DNA from 3 places in the Pullulanibacillus sp. KACC 23026 genome. Region 3 is predicted to be linked to each of the others. Evidence: riboswitches for the same ligand, from Rfam matches in the RefSeq annotation. Region 3 holds a riboswitch; each other region holds the start of a gene.
The links. A riboswitch is a leader RNA that binds a small molecule or an ion and turns the genes downstream of it on or off. The one in region 3 is predicted to bind ZMP and ZTP.
Positions count from the first base shown of each region.

Region 1 (7,301 bases), 960 kb from region 3:
AGTCTGTTGATTGGAGACAGCCATTAATAGTTCCGGCACCGCTCATCGCCATTTTTTCTGTGTGAAGATTGCCAGTTACCGTTCCTTTTCCATTACTCTCAAAGGTTTGACAGGCTACATCTCCGACCACTTTGCCGGAACCGTTTAGCTCGACATGTCGAAAGGAACCTCCAGCAGATGACCCCACACCATTAATTGTTAAATCTTCCTTCGATAGAATTTCCATCATAGGTCCTCCTCACATCAATTTGGCTTTTAATTCTTCCATCATTTTTAATAGTGAAAGCTGCATAACAACCTTTGTTCCTTTGTCAAAAAAGAGGTCATCCGCACTTGATACAAGGAGACAGATGGATACACCAAGCTTTCTTAAGAAAAGAAGCACGCCATCCTTTTGTTTGACGGCAGGGTAATGCTGCTCCAGTACGTCAAGCACCAACCTTCCCTCATCTAGCTGGATATTTCCGGATTCAAGCATGCTTTCCAGAATATAGAGGTAAAGCGTTTGGTCCACACTAAAGGGCTTTTCCGGGTTAAGATCTTTGGCATTTTCAAGGAAAAAGGAGAGGACCGCTTGTGAAGCAATGCCCCTTTTTAAAAGATCATCGCTCCCAAGGTTAAGTTCTTTTATATTTGGAGAGAACATGGAGGCAAGATCATCGAGTGACAGATCATCCTTAAGTGTCTGTATTTTTTCAATGCGCTCTAGTATTTTATCTTTTGGGAAGAAGGTTTCCTGGCCGGTAAAAGTTGATTTTCGGATAAACCAATCCTCAGGGATTAAGTTCTTCCGCTTCCAGCGATACAATTGCCCGTAAGAAATGCCAGTTGCCTCGAGCAAGTCCTTTTTTGAGATTAAATCTTGAGTCACCTTAAATTGCTCCCTTCATTAGGTAATAATGTAACATAACAATGTTACGTTTGTAAAGAGGCCTGTTACGCTATTATAGGAGCGATTTGACCAAGAGTTATTTAGTTTCAGAGGAGAGGGTATGAGGAGGAGATATAGAGGGCGCTGTCTAAGTATCAAAGTGAATCTCTATCATGCTAATGATCGGCTAGTAGACGATCTTCGTAAATGCGAAATGGAACAGAAGAACCGTCCCTGTGTTCCATTCCTGCGTTCCATTTTTTAAAAAAGATTGTGAATTGTTTACCGTTTTATTATAATAGATTTTAGGTGATAGGTTTATTTTGAGATGATAGCGTTTTCTGGTGATTTACGGGTTGATTAATCTATAGTTTAAAAGAAACGAGGAGGGGATTTTATGAAAAAACTGGTATCAGGTTTTATAGCTCTAGCTTTGTTTCTCTCATTAGCCATTGGTGTTTCTGCAAAAGGACCAACACATGGAGATATATATCACCAAATTGACCAAGCTAATACGAAAATTCAACAGGATATTGTTCAAGCTGAGCGGCAAGCCAATAAGCTTCTTGATCAATATAATAAATCTGTTGCCAATACAGATTCGCAATCCGCTAAATATGCTCAAAGGACTCAAATCTACCATAATCATCTCGACCAGCTTGTAACTAAACTTCTCGATCAAACAAGTAAAATCGCCTCTAAGACAGAAGCGGCAGCACAAAGCCAAGGAATCACGGTGGAGTCATTCAATGAAACGGTCAATATTACGGGATATGGACAGGTTTTGGTTGATCCTATTCGAGTAGTTGGAAGAAATTAATAAGTTGAACCTTAAACTTAATTCAATATTGTAATAATTAATAATAGAGTTCATAATTCTTTATGAACTCTATTTTTCTAGTGTAGGGGTGTGACATCAATGGAAGGCTTTACGTATGGTAGAAAGGGTTCTTTTTTAGATCAAGTAAAATATGATTTCAATGAGATTCGATTATTGTCACGAGGTGGAAATGTCGAGGTTCTTACACAAACAATTGAAAAAGACAAGCTTTTTTATGTTTATCCATCTGAAAGTGACCATGTGTTCGAATTTTATTTTATTGTCTCAGGAAAGGTGCTCTGTGAATTAGATGATGAAAAAATTGAACTCAATGCACAGGATTATTTTTCCTCAAAAGGCATAAAAGCTCCCGTCTATTTTAAGGCCTTAACTGAAGTGACCCTTCTATGGGTGATTACAGAACCTACATTTATCCATATGAGTGAGGATATTTCATCTTTTATGGAGCTTGTTAAACAAGTTGAGAAAAAAGATCCATATACAGAATTGCACAGTGATCGTGTTGCCAATTATGCGGTTAAGGTAGCACGAAAAATGCGACTCAACCCAAAACAGGTTGATAATCTCATTTTGGCTTCTTATCTCCATGATATTGGCAAAATGAATGTCCCTGAAGAGATACTGAATAAGCCTTCTTCTCTAACCCTTGAGGAGTTTGATTTGATTAAGAAACATCCAAGGGAAGGCGCACAAATGTTAAAAGGGACTTATGATAATCTAGTACCTATTATTGATCAGCATCATGAACGCCTTAATGGAACGGGATATCCAGATGGCCTTAAAGGTGATGCCATTTGTCTTGAGGCTCGCATCATTGCAGTCTGTGATACGTTTGATGCCATGACCGAGGACCGTGCCTATCGAAAGGCCTTCTCAGCCCAATATGCCATGAATGAGTTGAAACGATTGTCTGGCATTCATTATGACGCGGCTGTAGTTGACGCTTTTGAATTGGTATTAAAGGAAGAAGGAAAAATCTAAAAGCAGGTGCCCCTTAAAGATCGGCTGAATCTATTTTAGGCAGCTTTCAAGGTGTCGCAGCGCATTTGCTTTAGGAATTTAAATGGTTGAAGGATTCTAAAAAGATTGATAATATAAAAATTCAGAGGGTTATGTGTGACTGACGATTAAAGTGGGGAACCACAGGGGAGCACATAATGAGAATTGCCGTTCGTCTGGGCACAGGAAGGCAGGGAAGTGTTACCCATGCCTTTTTCTGATTAAATTATTGGAAAAGGATGTTATAAAATGAAACGTGTTTACAATTTTTCAGCTGGTCCATCAATGCTTCCTTTGCCTGTGTTAGAAAAAGCCCAAAAGGAATTTTTGAACTATGCAGATTCTGGCATGTCAGTACTTGAAATGAGTCATCGATCGGGTCTTTTCACCGACATTATCTCTCAGGCAGAACATCTTCTAAGAGAGCTCATGAAGATACCGGATTCCTACAAAGTCCTGTTTATGCAGGGGGGAGCCTCACAACAATTTGCCATGGTCCCTCTCAATCTTCTAGTAAATAACAAAAAAGCAGATTTTGTGAATACAGGATCCTGGTCAAAAAAGGCGATAAGTGAAGCGAAAAAGTATGGAGAGGCCCGCGTTATTGCTTCTTCTGAAGAAGAGGGATTTACCTTTATCCCACAGGTTGACATGAGTTTGATTCATTCAGATGCGGATTATGTTCATATTACAACGAACAATACAATTGAAGGAACTGCCTATTCAGAAATACCGGATACAGGTGGGATTCCACTCGTAGCCGATATGTCATCAAACATTTTATCTGAGGTCGTTGATGTGTCCAAGTTTGGGCTGATTTATGCAGGGGCACAGAAGAATATTGGTCCAGCTGGTTTGACTGTGGTCATCGTTCGAGAAGATCTTATCGGCCGAGCTCAAGAGACCTGCCCAACGATGCTTGATTATAAAACTTTCAGTACAACGAATTCCCTTTATAATACACCGCCAACATTCTCGATTTACATGGCAAAGCTTGTCTTTGAATGGCTTCAAAAATTAGGTGGTCTCCCGGAAATAGAACGCCAAAACCGTGAAAAGGCGGATCTTCTTTATACATTCCTTGAGGAGTCTGAGCTCTTTTCTTCACCGGTCCGACCTGATAGCCGTTCTATTATGAACATTCCTTTTATCATTCCAGGTCGAGAGCTGGATGCACTCTTTGTTAAAGAGGCTAAGGCAGCAGGACTTGAAACTTTGAAAGGTCATCGGTCTGTCGGCGGAATGCGCGCTAGCCTTTATAATGCCATGCCTATTGAAGGGGTAAGAGCGCTAGTTGAGTTCATGAAAGAGTTTGAGGTCCGACATCGTTAACATGACTAGTAGGGAAGGGTGCCTATAGGATTGACTTAAGTAGGCAGCCCTTTTTTAAATATGTAAGTGTTTCTATTATTTTGATTATTGTTTTCTTGAATGGTATATTAACAGTGAAAATGAATAGACCGCCCTGCGAGAGAATGCTAACATCAAATGCTTTAGGTCTAAACTGGAGGCACTTGAGAATGAGTCGGGGGATCAAAGACGATTTCAATGGGTTTGAGCGATTACTAGTTGATGAATTCTGTCAGAAGCTTAATAGAGATCTAACAGGCGAAGAGAGGCAGTTTATAAGTTGGCTAAGTCGGAAAATGGAAGAAGATAGGGAGAAAAATGTGGATTCGTCAGGCTGAGGGTTCGAGTGGGATGTCACGCTTAATGATTTCCTTTTTGAGCAGTTGGATAAAATCCGGGTTAAGTTCATATAGGATTGACTTGTAATAGACTTCGATAAGGAATTCGTTTGAAAGATGTTCCATCGCGCTTCACTCCTAGGTCAAAAGGATGATTTATTCCATAGTTTACCGAAATAAAAATAGGAAATCAATACCATTTTAAATAAAATTGCTAGAGATTGACTTGTAAAATCGAAAAGGCTATTCCTGCTAACCAAATCCATACCCTTTTAACTCGTTGAAAGGGATGGAGGAGGGATGAAGGAATAGCCTCTCTTTGTTACTTGAACCCATCTATTTTAGATAGTTCTCTAAAGGGATAGAGCTCAAAGCCAAAAGTTTAAGAGAATGGCCTTATTTTAAGATTTTTTTCATATAAATTTGCTCAGTAAAGGACTTGAATCCCAGTTCATTAAGTATACTCACTATTTCCGTATTATTAGAACGGAAATTGAAGGTGAAGCGACGGATAGCCAAGTCCAATGGCTGGAACAGCTCTTTTAAACCGAATAGGGCAATTTCGTAGGCATCAGAACGACTAGGAGCTATCCCAGCAGAGAATAGGGCAATCGCACTTAGTTGGCCTTCAGAGTTATATTGTTTTTTATACAGGAAGTAGCCGGCCTCTCCACTAGAATCAGAAATGATAAGCAGCTCTCCATCTTTTCGCAAGGATTGCCATTGAGTTTGCCAAGGAACGTCATCATTAATGATGGATATTCTACTAGCCTCAATAGCCAATCTATTCTGAGCGTTGTAAGAACGGGTGGGCTGCCCTAGTATATCTTTAGACAAGGCTTCCTTGTTTTCAAGGAAAACGAGAGTATCCATGACTGAATAGCCGTATTGTTTGTATAGATTAATCGCCTTTATATTAGATGAAGCGGCTTCTAAGGTGGCAATCTCAATATTGTGTTCTTTATAAAGAGCAATAGCTGCGTCCATTAGGGCTTTGCCCACCCCCTGATGGCGATGCTCTAAGGCAACTCCTGTTCCCCCATTCCAAGCGACCTTTAGTCCATTTATTGTGCGCTGACCATTTAATAGAATTCCAATAGGCTGATGATCCTGAAAAGCTACAAGGGACAACTCTGGTGAAAGCTCTTCGGTGCCAAACCGTTGAATGAAATAATCAAGGGCCATTTTTTGATTATAGAGATAACCTTCGAAGCCTTTGTTCCAAGTGTCCAGTGCCTCAGTGAATGTGAGTTCCTTCAGTGGTTTTATGGTAATCATGGATGATCTCCCTTTTGAAATATTTGGAAAACGAGCGACACCTTTAAAGAACATTGAAGTAAACATAGTTACATGAAAATTCGCTTGCTAGAAGTGAAAAGCTTGGAAACCCCTATTAAAACTGACCTGTCAGTTTTTTTGAGCGCGAGGCTGAAATACAGCCTGAGTTCTTATTCTTTAGTTAGAAGTTTGGATAACGCTAATTGTTCATAGAGTTCTAAGACTTCTTTAAAAGGATAGTCATCTTCTTCGATAAGAAGGTTAATAAAAACGCCATCTTCAAAGGCGAAAAACATTTCAGAAAAATGCTCTGCATTAATGTTCCTGCGAAATTCCCCGTTATCTTGTCCTTCTCTAATAATATCAATTAGAAGGGTACGGTACATCTGTAAGCGTTCAAGCATTTTTTCCTTTAATTCAGGGTAGCGGGAAGCATTTATCCAGAATTCAAGTTGTACGGCTGCCCATTTTCTTGTCGGTTCGCTTTTATAGGGCATGCCTTTCTTAAGCTGAAAGAGTTGCTTCATTTTTTCGGAAGCACTCTTTGCTTCAGCCATGCTCTTCTTAAGGGTCACTAAATCGGCCTCAGTTGCTTTTTCAAGCAAGGTTAAATAGATCTCTTCTTTGCTTTTGAAATAATTATAGACAGCCCCTTTACTCATCCCGCTATGAGTGACAATGTCATCTACTGTAGCGGCATGATAACCTTTTTCAGCAAAACAAGTCATAGCGCTATCCAATAATGCCTTCTTTTTCTGTTCTTTATATTCATCCGACACTTTCGGGGACATTGTTTTCCTCCTTGCTTTAAATCTTAAAAGCCAGTTCGACATATTGGCTTATCCTGGACAAAAAACATCTCGTTAAGGATAGGCAAATAAGAAGAATCGGATACATTAATAAGACCATAACGAAACAAATGATGGAATGGGACACTTCCCATAATAAGGGAAGAGAAGTCCGAGACATTAAGTGAAAGGGCGACATCAAATGGCCCTTCTCCCAAAGCAGCCTTCTTGATGAATCCATCAATAACTTGAACATAGGTATTGGTCTCGTTCTCTGGGTAGAAACGGTCTTGGATCGTCAGTTTTAATCGGCAGGTCACATGTCCAAAGCGGCGATAGGACAGCTGGTTCAATAATAAAGGGATGTTTGTAACCCGATACATAAGACCAACCCCAGAGGTATGTGCTTCATGATAAACATGTGGAATAACTTCATCCGTATCATTCCTAGGGTCATTTAAGAAAAAGTGAAAATCCTCATCTTGTGTATGGATCACTACTCGATTGACTTGGTCTGCTTGGGAATGAAAGAAGGTTGAAAAGGCCTTAAGGGCATCCGGATGGTTATAAATGAGTTCCTCAACTTGTAAATCATTGATCATAGTATTAGTTTCATGAGCTTTTTTAAATGAAAAGGAGAAATAACCGAGCAATTCTCCATTTTCTTCATAGCCAATCACATAGTGACCAGGGCGGGATAATAATTGTTTATACTCACTTTCACTTTTTTCAATCATACCATGATGCTCACTAAAAAATCTTGTATAACAAGCTTTGACCAATGGCTGGTCAACTTGTTTTAAAAAGGAGAGGCGACTCTTATTTTTATAATCATG
Region 1 is NZ_CP119107.1:191,915-199,215, forward strand. It holds gene PU629_RS00890 (polymer-forming cytoskeletal protein) at 1-226, opposite strand, end outside; gene PU629_RS00895 (YhbD family protein) at 239-871, opposite strand; gene PU629_RS00900 (hypothetical protein) at 1,269-1,691, shown strand; gene PU629_RS00905 (HD domain-containing phosphohydrolase) at 1,791-2,693, shown strand; ZMP/ZTP riboswitch at 2,819-2,900, shown strand; gene serC (3-phosphoserine/phosphohydroxythreonine transaminase) at 2,961-4,043, shown strand; gene PU629_RS00915 (hypothetical protein) at 4,232-4,399, shown strand; gene PU629_RS00920 (sporulation histidine kinase inhibitor Sda) at 4,391-4,525, opposite strand; gene PU629_RS00925 (GNAT family N-acetyltransferase) at 4,796-5,677, opposite strand; gene PU629_RS00930 (TetR/AcrR family transcriptional regulator) at 5,848-6,468, opposite strand; gene PU629_RS00935 (GNAT family N-acetyltransferase) at 6,492-7,301, opposite strand, start outside.
Region 1: it holds a riboswitch for ZMP and ZTP, as region 3 does, so the genes downstream of both, serC (3-phosphoserine/phosphohydroxythreonine transaminase) here and PU629_RS18665 (phosphoglycerate dehydrogenase) in region 3, are expected to answer to the same signal.

Region 2 (7,301 bases), 1.7 Mb from region 3:
AACCCAACACCTATCTTGAAGCGTTACATAGAGCTTTTTAAACACAAACGGTCTTGGCAAATTTATGGATTAGTGCTCTGTGAGGGTCTCGTCTTTTACGGAGGGTTCACATTCCTTGGAGTCTATGGCGTTTCCACCCTTCATTTATCCTACCTCATCATCGGACTCTTGACCGCCACTTATAGTGTTGGCGCTTTTATTGGAAGTAAGACCATAACTAAGGTGCTGAGCCGTGTTGGCACAACCAAAATGCCCATGCTTGGTTCGGGTTTAATGATCCTAGGATTCGGGGTGATCTGGGGATGGCAAAGTGTCATTTCACTAACAGTCGGTTTTATTATTCTTGGTTTCGGCTTTAGTTACTGCCATTCTACCCTTCAGACGTTTGCGACGGATTTATTGCCAAACGGTCGTGCAACCGCCGTATCCGTTTTTGCTTTTTCACTTTTTTTAGGGAGCGGATTAGGGCCAATCGGCGTCGGTGACATTTTTGATGCCTATGGCTCTCGTATGATGCTAGGGGCTGTCTGCCTCGGAACGATTGTCTTTTGCTTCTTGTGCATGACATTACTTAAAAGAAACCAACAGACCGGTACAAACTGAACGTTCTAAGGAACTCTGAGCAATCAGGGCTCCTTTTTTACCTTGGCGTGAGTAAAACGTGGTTGATTGGTGCCCCCTTTTTGCGGACGAGACTCTGGTTGTAAGTCCCAACTTTTTTATAAAATTGGATACAACTGTTGAAACTCATGGATGGTATAGTCTGCATGACTGCTGGATTCATGGCTCTCGGTAAAGAAGCATCCGCTGATCCCGGCATTTTTTCCCGACAGGACATCCAAATCACGATCACCAATCATGATCGATTCAGAGTGTTTCATTTTATATTTTTCCATTAGAAATTCAATTCCAGCAGGACTCGGCTTACGCTCGAAACCGTGCTCTGAAGTGATACAATCCGTAAAATAATTGTATAAACCAAACTTCTTTAAAAAGGTGATGGCCGATTCGCCTCTATGTGTAAATAAATAATTATGGCGACCAGAGGTATGAATAAATCGGCATAGCTCCTCGATTCCTTCATAAGGTTTTATGTAAGCCAACTCCCTGTCTTTTCTCTGCTTCTCATAGTCCTCGATAAAAGCAGAATCTATGTGGTATTTTGTTTCATAGTGCTTAAGCGCATGCCCCATCGATACTCTCATTTGCTTCATGATCGCATCCAATGGTTCCTCAATCCCTCGCCCTCTCAGCGTTACTTGAAACGCTTTTCCCATAACAGGATAAGCATCGAAAAGCGTACCATCAAAATCCCAAATAATGTGCTTGTACATATTATGTTACTCCTTCCGCTGTTTTTTGATTTGCTCGACTCAACCTTAAAACGTTATCAGATAAATTCTCCAATCATGGGCATGAGAAAGTGACCGGTGCTCCCACCTCATAACTGAATGGAACGGAACTTAGTTGGCTGATTTATCCTTGTCAACATGGGCACCCCTATTATGAACAAATCAAAGTAAGACAGCCCACCCCCATCGCCCATTTTCCGGCTTGGCGGGGCTTCATTCGTATGTAGGGGCGCTGATCGCACGTCCATCGCCGATACGGCCCCAGTTGCGCGAGGATCTCCATCCAATGCTGTAAATGACTTCCAATCGACTACCCATCGAACGGTTAACCCAAAAATAGGCGTCCTTTTTAAAGACTGCTGACGTAAGAATCAGGCTTATTTCTTTTTTTCGAGATTGGCTTTCATCAAGGTGGCAATCTGTTGAGCATCTTGGTCCGATGATTTCTCAAGCTGCTTAATGACTAATTCCTGACGTTCAACAGAATGATTTTGGCTTAATTTGGCTTTGGCTTCCATTCTTTCAATTTTAATTTTAAATGGGGCAATACCTTTACTTAATTGCTCGATATAATGAGGATCAACTTTTTCTAACTTGTAAGAACTATCCGGCTGTTCATATTTCTGGACCAACTCACTTAAAGCCCGTGAGATACTCTCTCCATCATTGATCATTTCCGCTTTACCATAGACATGGACCGCTACATAATTCCAAGTGGGAACGGCCTTTGTTGTTTCGTACCAAGAAGACGAGATATAACTGTGGGGTCCTTGAAACACAGCAAGAATCGGTTGCCCTTCAACATCCTTCCATTGTTCATTACCAAGAGAAAAGTGACAATAGAGCGCACTCTCCTCCTTATTTAAGACCAACGGAAGATGTGTCGCCCAAGGTTCACCGTTATGCTGGGAAAAAAGTGTCGCAAAGCTATAGGTTTCAATAAAATCATGAATCCTATCTTCATCCTCTATTCTAAATGACTTAGGAATATACATGGAATCCCCCCTGTTTCCACTATGATAACCTAAAAAATGATGGGAGGGATGAAAGAATTTTATTGATCAGAACTTTTTGATGCAGGGTTACAGTCATGAACCCTCGGAGTAAGTCTCTTTTTATTTAAAACGCCATTAAAATAAGCCGTACCCAAAAAGAACAACACCCGGAAACGGAGCCAGCCAGTATCGTTATCCGGGCAATCATTCCCGATTCCCATCAGATTTCACTTCCATTATTCGGTTGTTTATTCTAAGTTTGAATTGACATTTTCTTAAGAAACCACTATCTTAGGGGTAGAAACGAAAGGCATAGTAACTGACGACATGTGTGGAATGAACCACAGGGGAGCTATGCTTTTATAAGGTCGGGTCGTCTGGGCAGAGATAAGGATATAGGCATCCTTATCTCTTTTTTATTACACTTTTTGGAGGGTTGTCTATGAATCCACTTATTTTAGACGGAACCGTTGTGGCTCAAGCCATCAAAGACCATTTAAAGGAACGCATTGAAGCTCTTTCAGAAAAAGGCATCGTGCCTTGCCTCGCCACGATCTTAGTCGGAAATAACCCCGCTTCAGAAACGTATGTCAAAATGAAGGGGAATGCATGCCGACGAATTGGAATGAAATCCATTCGAATCGAGCTTCCAGAGGAAACGAGCACACAAGAGTTAATTAACGCCATTGAAGAGTTAAATAAAGACGACTCCGTTCACGGGATTCTCCTTCAGCATCCCGTTCCATCCCACATTGATGAACGGCAAGCCTTTGAAGCCATTGCGATCAAAAAGGATGTCGACGGGGTAACGAGTGCGGGGTACGGTCAAACCGCATTAGGCTTTGGCGAATTTCCATCCTGCACCCCTGCTGCCATAATGAGCATTATCAATTTTTATAAGATCCCTCTTGAAGGAAAACACGCCGTTGTCGTGGGCAGGAGTCCCATTTTAGGAAAACCTGTATCAGCCTTGCTTTTAAACGAAAATGCGACCGTCACGACCTGTCACTCAAAAACGGTCAATCTCCCAGAAATCTTAAAGCTGGCCGACATTGTTGTCGCAGCCGTTGGAAAACCTGAATTTATAAAAGGCGAATGGCTTAAAGAAGGCGCCGCGGTTTTGGACGCCGGCTATAACAAAGGGAATATCGGGGACGTCGACTATGAATCGTGTTACAAAGCGGCAAGCGCCATTACCCCAGTACCAGGCGGCGTTGGTCCCGTAACCATCGCCACCCTGTTGAAACACACCGTTGAATCCGCCGAACGAACCAGCCAGCTTGAAGTCACTCTATAATCAGCTTCTTTGGTTGGGGCAATGCCACTTGCTTTAAAGAAAGACGGATATAGGCTTTCAGGCAAGCTAAGCTCGAAGTAATTCGCGTAGCAGGTTATCAATGGATGCCAAGGTAAGCCGCCCAAGAATCATTTGATGGAAGTGATTTTCTTGAGGGCCCCAAAAAGTGACTTACGAGCCCCCCTATCTAAAATAGCTTTATGCATTAGGATACCGGACGTTAAGTCATAAACTATTCTTGGATTTTTCGCATGAGTAGACTTTTCAAACCTTTTACCTTGTTGGTCTTTTTCAGCACAGTACAACGCTCCCCTATTGCCGTCATTTCATTAATTGTTCTCGATTGATGGCATGCGGCGGCCTTTCCAGCCAACCATGGCTAATTTGAAGTTGTAATCCATCCTCTGCGAAAAGGCCAATCTCACCTTGTAAACGCACATAGGCCGCGGCTATGTCTCGTCTCGGACTTGCAGAAAGAGCCGAACCATAGTTGACCAACCCAGCAGCGGTCATCATAGAAATCTGAAATAGCATTAATTTATCAGAAAAAGGAGGCTCTGTTGAATCGTAGACATAGGCATCAAAGGATACAGGAATGGGGAGATCATTTTCGTTTAAAAACTTACTGAAAATAGTCACTTGCTTCTTGGAAAGCTCTTTACCTCTTCTATAATACGCTCGAATCTCCTGAGACTGAGCGACTTGACCGAAGCCGGTAATAACCGCAGCTCCCAAATGATTGCTTAAAGTATTGGAATAGAGATGCGTAATCTCAGCAGCCGTCAGAGGGCGTTGTTCTCCCCACCACCCTGCTAGGAAATGTTGTTTTTCAACCATAGTCACATCTCTAAGATAAGGAATATAAGGGGACCTGACTTCAAGCCCCTTTGAAAGTAGGAGTTGGGTGGTCTCATTAAATAACTCCATGGCAGACGTGAGGCATGAAGTAAAAAACGCTCGGCAATCAGCCCGAAACGTATTCTGCAAAAAGGCTCCATAAGTGATCAAAGAACCCTTTGCCATTTGATTGGTATAATATAAAAAGAAGTCATCCGAAAAAAGTTTAGCCGCCTCGAGATGAACATCCTCTTCAGTAAAACCTAAAGGGATTGCATGGCCCTCTTCTTCAAATATCTGTTTTACCACCTGGACATGCTCTCTAGATAAATTTAAAGCACGCTCCAAGATGGTTTTTATTTCTGGATCCTCGACTTTCGCTAAGTAATAGTTATAAACACAAACAAACATGGATCCCACAACATAATTCGCCCATAATCCCCCCACCTCAGATGACGTCAAGCGGACCGGATGAGTTCCCATTAAACGACCTCCATTCTATGTATGGCAATTGTCCCGCTAAAATGGTGACTCTTCAGCTAGGAAAACGATCCTTAATTGGCCTTTCTCACCTCCTTTATTTTTAGTCTATAAAAAAGAAAAACCTAGAGGTGAACAGGCCGATCTGGGGAGAGAATTTAAATTAGCTGTATAATTGAGGTGCTTTTCGAATAGCCATTAGCATCCTTATTTTTTTAGTTGCTTAGACCTTAATTAGCAATTAGATTTGTGAGTATTTTGATCGGTGCCGCTGAATTTTTGTTAACGCTAGCCTAGAGTTGATTAATACGAAAGGCCCGTTTAGAGCATTGACGCATTCTATTTCAGTTAAGGAGTGATAGGGGTTGGGAATTCGAAAAGCAAGGGTTGGAGATTGGAAATCGGTATGTGGGTTATTAGAACAATTAGATTACTATGATACAGAAAGCTTTATAAGAGAGAAAATAGAAGCACTTATTAATCATCCAGATGAAGAATTATTGGTTTATGAAATTTCAGGGAAAGTAATCGCTTTTATTTCAATTCATTATATTCCTCAACTAGCTTTAAAAGGAGACTTCGCAAGGATTAGCTATTTCGCTGTAGACTCCACAATAAGAAGTCAAGGTATCGGGCGTGACATAGAAGCGCATTGCACCGATTTGGCTATAAAAAGAAACTGCGACAGAATCGAAGTTCATTGTCATTCAAGAAGAAAGGATGCACATAGGTTTTATGCAAGACAGGGCTATACTGAATCTCCAAACTATTTTATGAAAAGGCTCTAAGGTCTTAGTCCAAAAAGTCCATGACCGACCTTTGTACCACCTGTGCCGGGCGGCAAATGACCGTCAATCCTCTGCGCTTGTCATCGGCCTTATCTAACAGATGAGGGTCAACCTTAAGCGCGTTAGTCTGAATGGCATTCAGGGGCCTCCCCCCACAACCGTTCGTAGGTGTGTGCTTAATCTCAGCAACATTCATTGAATCACCACCTTTGCTCCCTGGCTGCCCTGAAAATAAGGCGTTTTGGATAGCTGAAACTTTAAAGCCATCCAGGTTTCTTTCATCTGGGGGTGGTTCCGTCAAACGCGCCATGGGTGGCTATTTTAATCATTCGTTTAAAAGTGGAACAGGAGAACCGTCCCCGCGTTTCACTCTGCGTTTCACTTTAATTCTAAGTCCCAGCGTTCTTCTATTAGTTTCGAACCGGTCCACTCATAATTAGGTTTTTCTTCGGTTAGTTGAAAATGATAGGTTTGATAGAGGTGACGGGCTGCATATAAAATACTGACCGTCCATAAAAAGATATGGGTGTATCCTTGGCCTTTACAGAAAGCCATGGCTGTATCCATCAATTGCTTACCTATTCCCATGCCTTGATACGCTTCATCTAAAATAAACCATCTTAGTTGGGCGGTCTTGTCGTCGGATTTCGTAATCGCAATCGAACCTGCCCTTTTACCTTCCACTTCTGCAATCCATAGCTCCCCTCCATCCGAATCCGCCATGAATGCCGTTAGCCCCTTCATGACGTAATAGTCAAACATCTTGCCAAAACGATAGGTATTTTCATAAAATGCTCCGTGAAGATAAGCGACAAATCCAGCATCACCTGGCTCAAACGTTCGAATGGATACCTTTGATTGAAAAGGAGGCACTTCAGTTAAGATCGATTCAATCGCTTCCATAGAAGTGATTAGCTTGGTCAATTCACGATTTGACTTTTCTTGGATCATCTTTCCAACTTCATAATTGGCATGCTCGACTAAATCATTATAAATTTCTTCCCCATAATTAGTGAGATAAAGTAAATATTGGCGTTTGTCCTTTGATGCCTGCTTTTTAACAATAATTTTTTCGTCCTCAAATTTTTGAATGATTCGGCTCATCTGTCCACGGTCTATTCCAAGATTTTCTCTAACCGCTGTTGCCGTACAGCCCTTTTTAAAATGGAGTTCAGTGATCACTCGCGCCTCGGTTAAAGGAAAAGGTTTATTATAGATTTCTTGATCCATTTTACCTAATACACTGGCATAATACCGATTGAATTTCCTAATCTTTTCTACATATGGGCTCTTTTTCATTCTTCCTCCTAAATAGTCAGAATGTTTAATGTTGAATCTAGCATAAAATATTTAGTTGATTTAGTCAATTAATAGTTTAAGGGCTACCCATGATTCATTGGAAAGAAGCGGGGGATATCTTAATAAAACCATTAAAAGAGGGATACCGATCGCTAGGCGAAAGGCATCCCTCACAATTAAATTCGTTTCCCTTATCCTGAATGCAGTTGAAGTCCAGGAGTTGTTAAATGGCTACCTGAGCACTCTAAAAGAC
Region 2 is NZ_CP119107.1:895,003-902,303, reverse strand. It holds gene PU629_RS03955 (MFS transporter) at 1-603, shown strand, start outside; gene PU629_RS03950 (HAD-IA family hydrolase) at 720-1,334, opposite strand; gene PU629_RS03945 (FMN-binding negative transcriptional regulator) at 1,730-2,347, opposite strand; ZMP/ZTP riboswitch at 2,653-2,737, shown strand; gene PU629_RS03940 (bifunctional 5,10-methylenetetrahydrofolate dehydrogenase/5,10-methenyltetrahydrofolate cyclohydrolase) at 2,790-3,644, shown strand; gene PU629_RS03935 (DUF3231 family protein) at 3,966-4,964, opposite strand; gene PU629_RS03930 (GNAT family N-acetyltransferase) at 5,327-5,749, shown strand; gene PU629_RS03925 (bifunctional helix-turn-helix transcriptional regulator/GNAT family N-acetyltransferase) at 6,128-7,048, opposite strand; gene PU629_RS03920 (hypothetical protein) at 7,293-7,301, opposite strand, start outside.
Region 2: it holds a riboswitch for ZMP and ZTP, as region 3 does, so the genes downstream of both, PU629_RS03940 (bifunctional 5,10-methylenetetrahydrofolate dehydrogenase/5,10-methenyltetrahydrofolate cyclohydrolase) here and PU629_RS18665 (phosphoglycerate dehydrogenase) in region 3, are expected to answer to the same signal.

Region 3 (7,301 bases):
ACAACAGGCGCAGCAGGTTTTATCTAAAGACAAAGAAGTCATCGTCATTTGCCAAAGTGGTATGCGGAGCAGCCAAGCCAGTAAACTGCTCAAAAAAATGGGATTTGAAAAAGTAACCAATGTAAGAGGTGGCATGAGTGCTTGGCTATAAATTGGATAAACTAGGATAGAAAGGAGACGTGATCGATGATATCAACTCATGGCCAACGTCTTAATCCAGGACACGAGGCTAAACTTTTAAGTGATCACAGATAAGAAATACCTACTCCTAAGCCAATTCTTGAACAACTCGCTATTAAAGAAGGTAACGTTTGTGATTTGGGAGCGGGCAGGAGTTCACTTTTTTAGGTTGACACACATACCCTGTGGGGTATAAAATAACAACATAAAGGGTGAGGGGGGAGAGAATGAATTACGATGAAAAAGTAAAAAACAGAATGCGTCGTATCGAGGGGCAGGTCAAAGGAATTATTAGAATGATGGAAGAAGAAAAAGACTGCAAAGACCTGGTTACTCAAATGGCAGCCGTGCGATCTGCTTTAGATCGAGCGATTGGAGTGATTGTCAGTTCTAACCTTGAAGCCTGTGTACGTGAGCAAGTTGAAAAGGGCGAATCGACTGATGAACTCATTAAAGAGGCTGTTAATCTTCTAGTTAAAAGCCGTTAAAAAATTTTGGGGAAGGTCAGTCCCCCCTATTTTTTTTAATTAGTTATATACCTATACGGGTATTGGTAAAATATTTTGAGAGGGAGCATTATGGATGGTTCAAATAATCTTGCCAGACGATCTATATGAAGCTATTAAACATGGGGAGAATTTAAGTATTGTGGATGTTCGTGAAGATGATGAAGTAGCCCAAGGTATGATCCCGGGTGCCAAACCTATTCGTTTAGGAGATCTCGAAAATCGGCTGAAGGAGTTGGATAAGACGGCCAAACATATCATGGTGTGCCGCTCAGGAGGACGAAGCGCAAAAGCTTGTGAAATCCTACAAAGAGAGGGACTTCAAGCTATAAACTTGGTGGGCGGCATGACAGCCTGGAATGCCAAGTATAGTCAATAACTTTAAAAGGAGGACTATTATGAAAGTCATTCAGACGAATAAGGTATTAGATGCAAAAGGACTGGCCTGTCCAATGCCCATTATACGAACTAAGAAAGCGATTGATCAATTGAAACCCGGTCAAGTCATGGAAGTTCAAGCGACTGACAAAGGGTCAACGGCGGATATCCAAGCTTGGGCCAGAAGTACAGGTCATCACTACATTGGAACACTAGAGGATGGGACTGTTTTAAAGCACTATCTTCGGAAAGCACTTCCTGAGGAAGAAACAACGGAGACCCATCATTCAAATGTCATGGATCTAGACACCTTACGTAAGAAAATCGAAGGGAAAGAAAACATAACGATTTTAGATGTTCGTGAATCAGCCGAGTATGCATTTGGGCACATCCCTGGAGCCAAACATATCCCGTTAGGCGAACTTGAAGAACGCTTTGACGAATTGGAAAAAGATGCTGAAATTTATGTGGTGTGCCGTTCGGGCCACAGAAGTGATAGGGCGTCACAAGCCTTAACCAAAAAAGGCTTTTCTAAAGTAGTAAACGTTATCCCTGGCATGTCAAGCTGGGAAGGTCCAATTGAAAAATAACAATAAAAACATAAAGAATAAATTTGGAGGAATTGAACATGACAAAAGTAGCGATTATTGCAGCAAACGGTGGATTATTTGATGCTTATAAGGTATTTAATATCGCAACAGCTGCCGCAGCATCAGATGCAGAAGTAGGGATTTTCTTTACATTTGAAGGACTTAACCTTATTCATAAAGAAGCGCATAAAAATCTCCCAGTACCAGCAGGCAGAGAGCATTTTATTGAAGGATTTAAACAATCGAACGTCCCCTCTATTGAAGAATTATTAGAGATGGCGAAGGACCTGGGTGTCAAATTAATTGGGTGTCAAATGACAATGGATGTCATGAAGCTTGATCAAGATCAATTTATTGAAGGTATTGAAGTAGGCGGTGCGGCAACATTTATTGAATTTGCGAAGGATGCCAATATTACACTATCCTTCTAAAAATAAAAAGGGGAGGAGATAACGTGACTGTAAAACATATGACAGCTGAAGAATTGTCAAAAATCGTGATGAACAAAGAACGTTTATTCATCTTTGACGTTCGAAATACAGATGAGTTTGATGATTGGAAGATTGAAGGAAAAAACATTGAGATTATCAATGAACCGTATTTCAACCTGCTAGATGGGGTTGATTCAGTTGAGAGCCGATTACCGAAAACGGAGCCAATACTCGTCGTGTGTGCAAAGGGGGGCTCCTCTGAGTTTATAGGGGAACAGCTTGTTGAAGCAGGTTTTGATCAAGTCTATAACCTTGAAGGCGGCATGAAGGCTTGGAGTGAGTATTTACAGCCGGTAAAAATAGCGGATCTAGAAAATGGAGCTCTTTATCAATTTGTGCGTCTTGGAAAAGGGTGTTTATCCTATTTAATAGAGTCTGACGGTGAGGCCGCGGTTATTGATACCGCTCGTACAATAGATACTTATCAAACCTTTGCAAAAGAGCGAGGTTTAACCATTAAGTACACTTTAGATACTCACTTGCATGCCGATCATATCTCAGGTGGCCGTGCGCTAGCTAAAGAAGAAAACGCAGCGTATTATCTCCCGCCAAAGGATGCCGAGGATGTTACCTTTAAATATGAACCGCTTATTGATGGAACTACCCTCACAGTTGGTAAGACGGCGATTAAGGTTCAAGCCTTATACTCTCCAGGTCACACAATAGGAAGTACGTCCTTTATTGTAGAGAACACCCATCTATTAACCGGAGATATTCTTTTTGTTGAATCGATTGGACGTCCAGATTTAGCCGGTAAAGCTGAAGATTGGGTGAGCGACCTTAGGGAAACCCTCTATAAGCGCTATAAAGATCTTTCTGAGGATTTAATCGTACTCCCAGCACACTTTTCAACTAGTCATGAAATGGGTGAAAATGGGTCAGTTACAGCCAAGCTTGGGGACTTATATAAAGAAAATGCGGGCCTTCAAGTCCAGGATCAAGAGGATTTCCGTAGAATGGTAACAGAAAATTTGCCCCCTCAACCAAACAGCTATCAGGAAATCCGACAAATGAATATGGGTAGATTAGAAGCTTCTGAAGAGGAACAACGTGAAATGGAAATTGGACCCAACCGTTGTGCTGTGCATTAAACAGGGAGATCCACTTCATGAAAGGGGTAAATCCTATTGAACTTATTAGCGGATAAGGTGTTAGATGTAAAAGAGCTAGCTTGCCCTATGCCCATTATCCGAACCAGAAAAGCAATGGATGAGCTTGCCGCAGGACAATTAATTGAAGTTCATGCAACTGATAAAGGTGCAAAGAGTGATCTGGTAGCTTGGGCCCGTTTTGGTGGACATGATCTGCTTGAAACAGATAGAAGAAGGAAACGTTCTTAAGTTTTGGATTAAAAAAGCATAGAGATTTTGAGAACCTCTAGAGAAGTCTAGGGGTTCTCACATTCTTCGAGAGGAGGGCAACCCTTGCTATCATTTTCTTATCTGGTTATATTGTTTGTTTTAGGATTTATTGGGTCATTTCTTTCAGGAATGCTTGGCGTCGGGGGTGCCATCATTAATTATCCGATGCTGCTTTATATTCCACCACTTTTGGGGTTTGCTGCCTTAACTGCCCATAGTGTCTCAGGGATCGTAGCTGTTCAAGTCTTTTTTGCAACCCTCACAGGAGTTTTTGCCTATCGGAAAAGCCGTTATTTAAATAAAGGTCTTATCATGTATATGGGAATAAGTATTTTAATTGGAAGTTTGCTTGGTGGAGTAGGGTCAAGATGGGTTTCTAATGCAGTTGAAGACCTTGTTTATGGGATTCTAGCCCTGCTTGCCGTTATCTTAATCTTTATTCCACGAAAAGAAGAGAGGAATCTAGATGAGCCACATAATTTCAATCGCTTTTGGGCCATCATCCTATCCTTCTTGGTAGGCGTCAGTGCAGGAATAGTTGGGGCTGGAGGAGCCTTTCTCTTAGTTCCGATAATGCTAACGGTTCTTAAAATTCCGCTGCGAGTTACAATTGCCACATCGCTTGCTGTTACCTTTATTTCCTCCATTGGGTCCACTTTTGGAAAATTAGTCTCGCATCAAGTGCTGTTTATCCCAGCACTTATAGTGGTACTTGCGAGTATTATTGCGTCACCACTAGGAGCGATGCTTGGGCAACGTCTAAATGCGAAGGTGTTAAAGGGGATACTTGCGTTTTTAATTGTCATGACCGCAATAAAGGTATGGAGCAGTATATTGTGAGTAGTGTTAGGTGGTCTATTTGAAAGATTAATAAATGGCGGCTAATTTCAGATTTTGACAGTTATTTCTATTTCATTTAATTGAAATGTGAGGGTTAACGGGTTTATTTGCAGTGATTCACTGAAGTTGAAAGTGAACGGTCTATCATTTTCTTATTATTTCAAAATAAGGGTTGAAGATTGCTTGCGAGTTTGTTAGACTAAAAGAAATTAAAAGGCAATGTGTTACTGGCGAACACGGATCACCGTGAGGGAGCGCATTGTATCGAGGCCGTTCGCCTGGGCAGAGGTAAGGGATTCTATCCCTTGCCTCTTTGTGTTTTTAAGGGGAATTTGAGCTTGAGATTGTGAAAAACCAATAAGGAGGAATGAATGGCCATGTCTACTTCAACTTTAGAAAAGAAAACGTTAGGGCAAATTAAAGTGTTAAATAAGATCTCCGAAAAGGGCTTAAAAGTATTTAAGGAGCAGTATGAGGTCTCCAATGTGAGCCAAAATCCGGATGGAATCCTTGTTCGCAGTCATGAGATGCATACCATGGAATTTGGAACGCATCTAAAAGCTATAGCCAGAGCTGGAGCAGGGGTCAATAATATCCCTGTCCAACTCTGTACTGATAAAGGCATTGTGGTCTTTAACACCCCAGGAGCGAATGCCAATGCTGTCAAAGAGCTTGTTTTGGCCTCATTAATAAATGCCTCTCGAAATCTTTATGAGGCCGTAACTTGGACTCAGAACTTAACAGGTGATGGTCATGAATTGGCAAAGCAGGTTGAAGAAGGAAAGAAACAGTTTGTTGGAACTGAACTGGAAGGTAAAACTCTTGGTGTTATTGGTTTAGGGGCTATCGGGGCGCTTGTCGCTAACAATGCCCTGAACTTAGGGATGGATGTCGTTGGCTTTGATCCGTTCATCTCTGTAGATCTTGCTTGGAATTTATCTCGGGATGTCGGGCGGGCGATGAGCATTGACCAACTCTTTGAAGAGGCGGATTATATAACCGTTCATGTGCCATTAAATGATCAGACAAGAGATATGTTCAATGAAGAGGCCTTTAACAAGATGAAGCCTGGTGTCACGATTTTAAACTTTTCTCGCGGTGAGCTTGTTAACGAAACGGATCTGGCCGTGGTTCTAGAAAGTGGAAAAGTCAACAAGTATGTGACAGATTTCCCGAATGAACATGTACTCAACATGAAGCATGCTTTTGCAACGCCTCATTTGGGGGCTTCGACCATCGAATCTGAGGAAAACTGTGCGGTAATGGCGAGCCGCCAATTGAAGGAATTCTTAGAGACAGGTAACATTAAAAACTCCGTCAATTTTCCAAACGTTACACTTCCTTATACGGGAAAGCGCCGAATAACGGTTTTTCATGATAACATTCCGAATATGGTCAGCCATATCACGGCTATCTTAGCGGCTTATCAATTTAATATTACAGATATGGTCAATAAAAACCGTGGAACGATCGCTTATACGCTTATTGACATTGATAATGAATTAAATGGAGCAACTGTTCAAGAATTGGAAGGGGAAATTAACCAAATTCAAGGAATCATAAGAACCCGTATTATTTAAACCCGGTTGCTTGAATGTTACTGAAACTAAAGAGATGGGGATCTAGTCCTTGCAAGTTCAGTTCTTGAATAGAGAAACACCGATCATATACCAATTCGTAGTTAAAATCACAATAAACTTTACACAAGAAAACGCACAGTGATTGGTTCACTGATGCGTTTTTCTTGTGTTTTCGGATCGTTTATTTGAATTGACATTGAATCGTATTTAGGATCAAATTCTTTAAGTCGTTTACACGATTAGGCGTATTAGGAGTGGAATGGTTTAACATATCGCATAGTGCCACTAAATCTTCTAGCTTAGATAAGAGTTTCCAATTATCATTGAGGGTTACTCCATTTTCTTGGTAGCCTCGGATAAAATGGGTTTCAAAAATAGACGCTGCTTCTTCATATCGTAACATATTGCCAATATCTGCGTATCGGTTCCAAGAAAAGGCATCTTCCCAGTCTAAAACAGCAGAGACTGAATAGCCATTTCCTTTCTGTTGAACTAATAGGTTTAAACCATTGTAATCTGAATGAACGAGGACAGGGGATTCTTGGTTTTCAGTTAATAAGGAACTGTACGTTTGGCAAAAGGACCAAACTTTTCGTGTGTATGTTTCCCCAAGATATAATCCGCAATTGTTATGTAAACACTCATCTATAACCGATAAAAATCGGTCACCATCCATTCTGAAAGGCTCCTTGATTTTGAGACTTTTTCCGAAAAACCCCGAATTATTAAATGTAAATCGGTGTATGTCAGCAAGCACTTTACCAGTTGATTCAGCAGATGAAGCGATGTCCTCACGTGTTCCTTGTCTGATCACATTCCACAGAAGTTGACCATCTTTCCATTCTAAAATAGACCAAGGATGGTCCACTTTACTGCAGCTAGTATCGGAGACGATGAAGTTGGCGATAGGGATATGTCTGCTAATTAAATGGGCAATCTCTAATTCCTTAGATGCCACCTCCTTAGTTCCTCTATATAGTCGGAAAACAAAAGGTTGTGGGGTGTTATTAAAATATATTTTATAGTTGGAATTACTTAGTCCAACGCCAATTCGCTCAGAATAGATCACCCGTTTATTTGGAAAAGCTTCTTCGATAATGTCGTTTATTTGTGCAGAGTTCAAGGAAGGAGGAGAATTCAGACGTTCCCAATTGTCTTTCATAGTATGGCTCCTTTACTAGAAATATAGACTTCTAATCTAAGTCGATTATAAATTAAGATAGCCTCATAAGAAACGCTATAAAATTTTTTAACCATTAAAAGGAACTTGGTGATATGCTAAAAATATAGAATTTTCGGTTGTTTAATTTGATATTATGCAGAGGTGAAGAAGAATGAATCATCCACTAAGAGGTAGAAGAAATTTATTACTCAA
Region 3 is NZ_CP119107.1:4,028,680-4,035,980, reverse strand. It holds gene PU629_RS18705 (rhodanese-like domain-containing protein) at 1-151, shown strand, start outside; gene PU629_RS18700 (metal-sensitive transcriptional regulator) at 408-668, shown strand; gene PU629_RS18695 (rhodanese-like domain-containing protein) at 763-1,065, shown strand; gene PU629_RS18690 (sulfurtransferase TusA family protein) at 1,085-1,654, shown strand; gene PU629_RS18685 (DsrE/DsrF/DrsH-like family protein) at 1,693-2,085, shown strand; gene PU629_RS18680 (MBL fold metallo-hydrolase) at 2,109-3,236, shown strand; partial or broken gene PU629_RS18675 (sulfurtransferase TusA family protein) at 3,324-3,507, shown strand; gene PU629_RS18670 (sulfite exporter TauE/SafE family protein) at 3,570-4,346, shown strand; ZMP/ZTP riboswitch at 4,560-4,637, shown strand; gene PU629_RS18665 (phosphoglycerate dehydrogenase) at 4,724-5,926, shown strand; gene PU629_RS18660 (phosphotransferase family protein) at 6,108-7,088, opposite strand.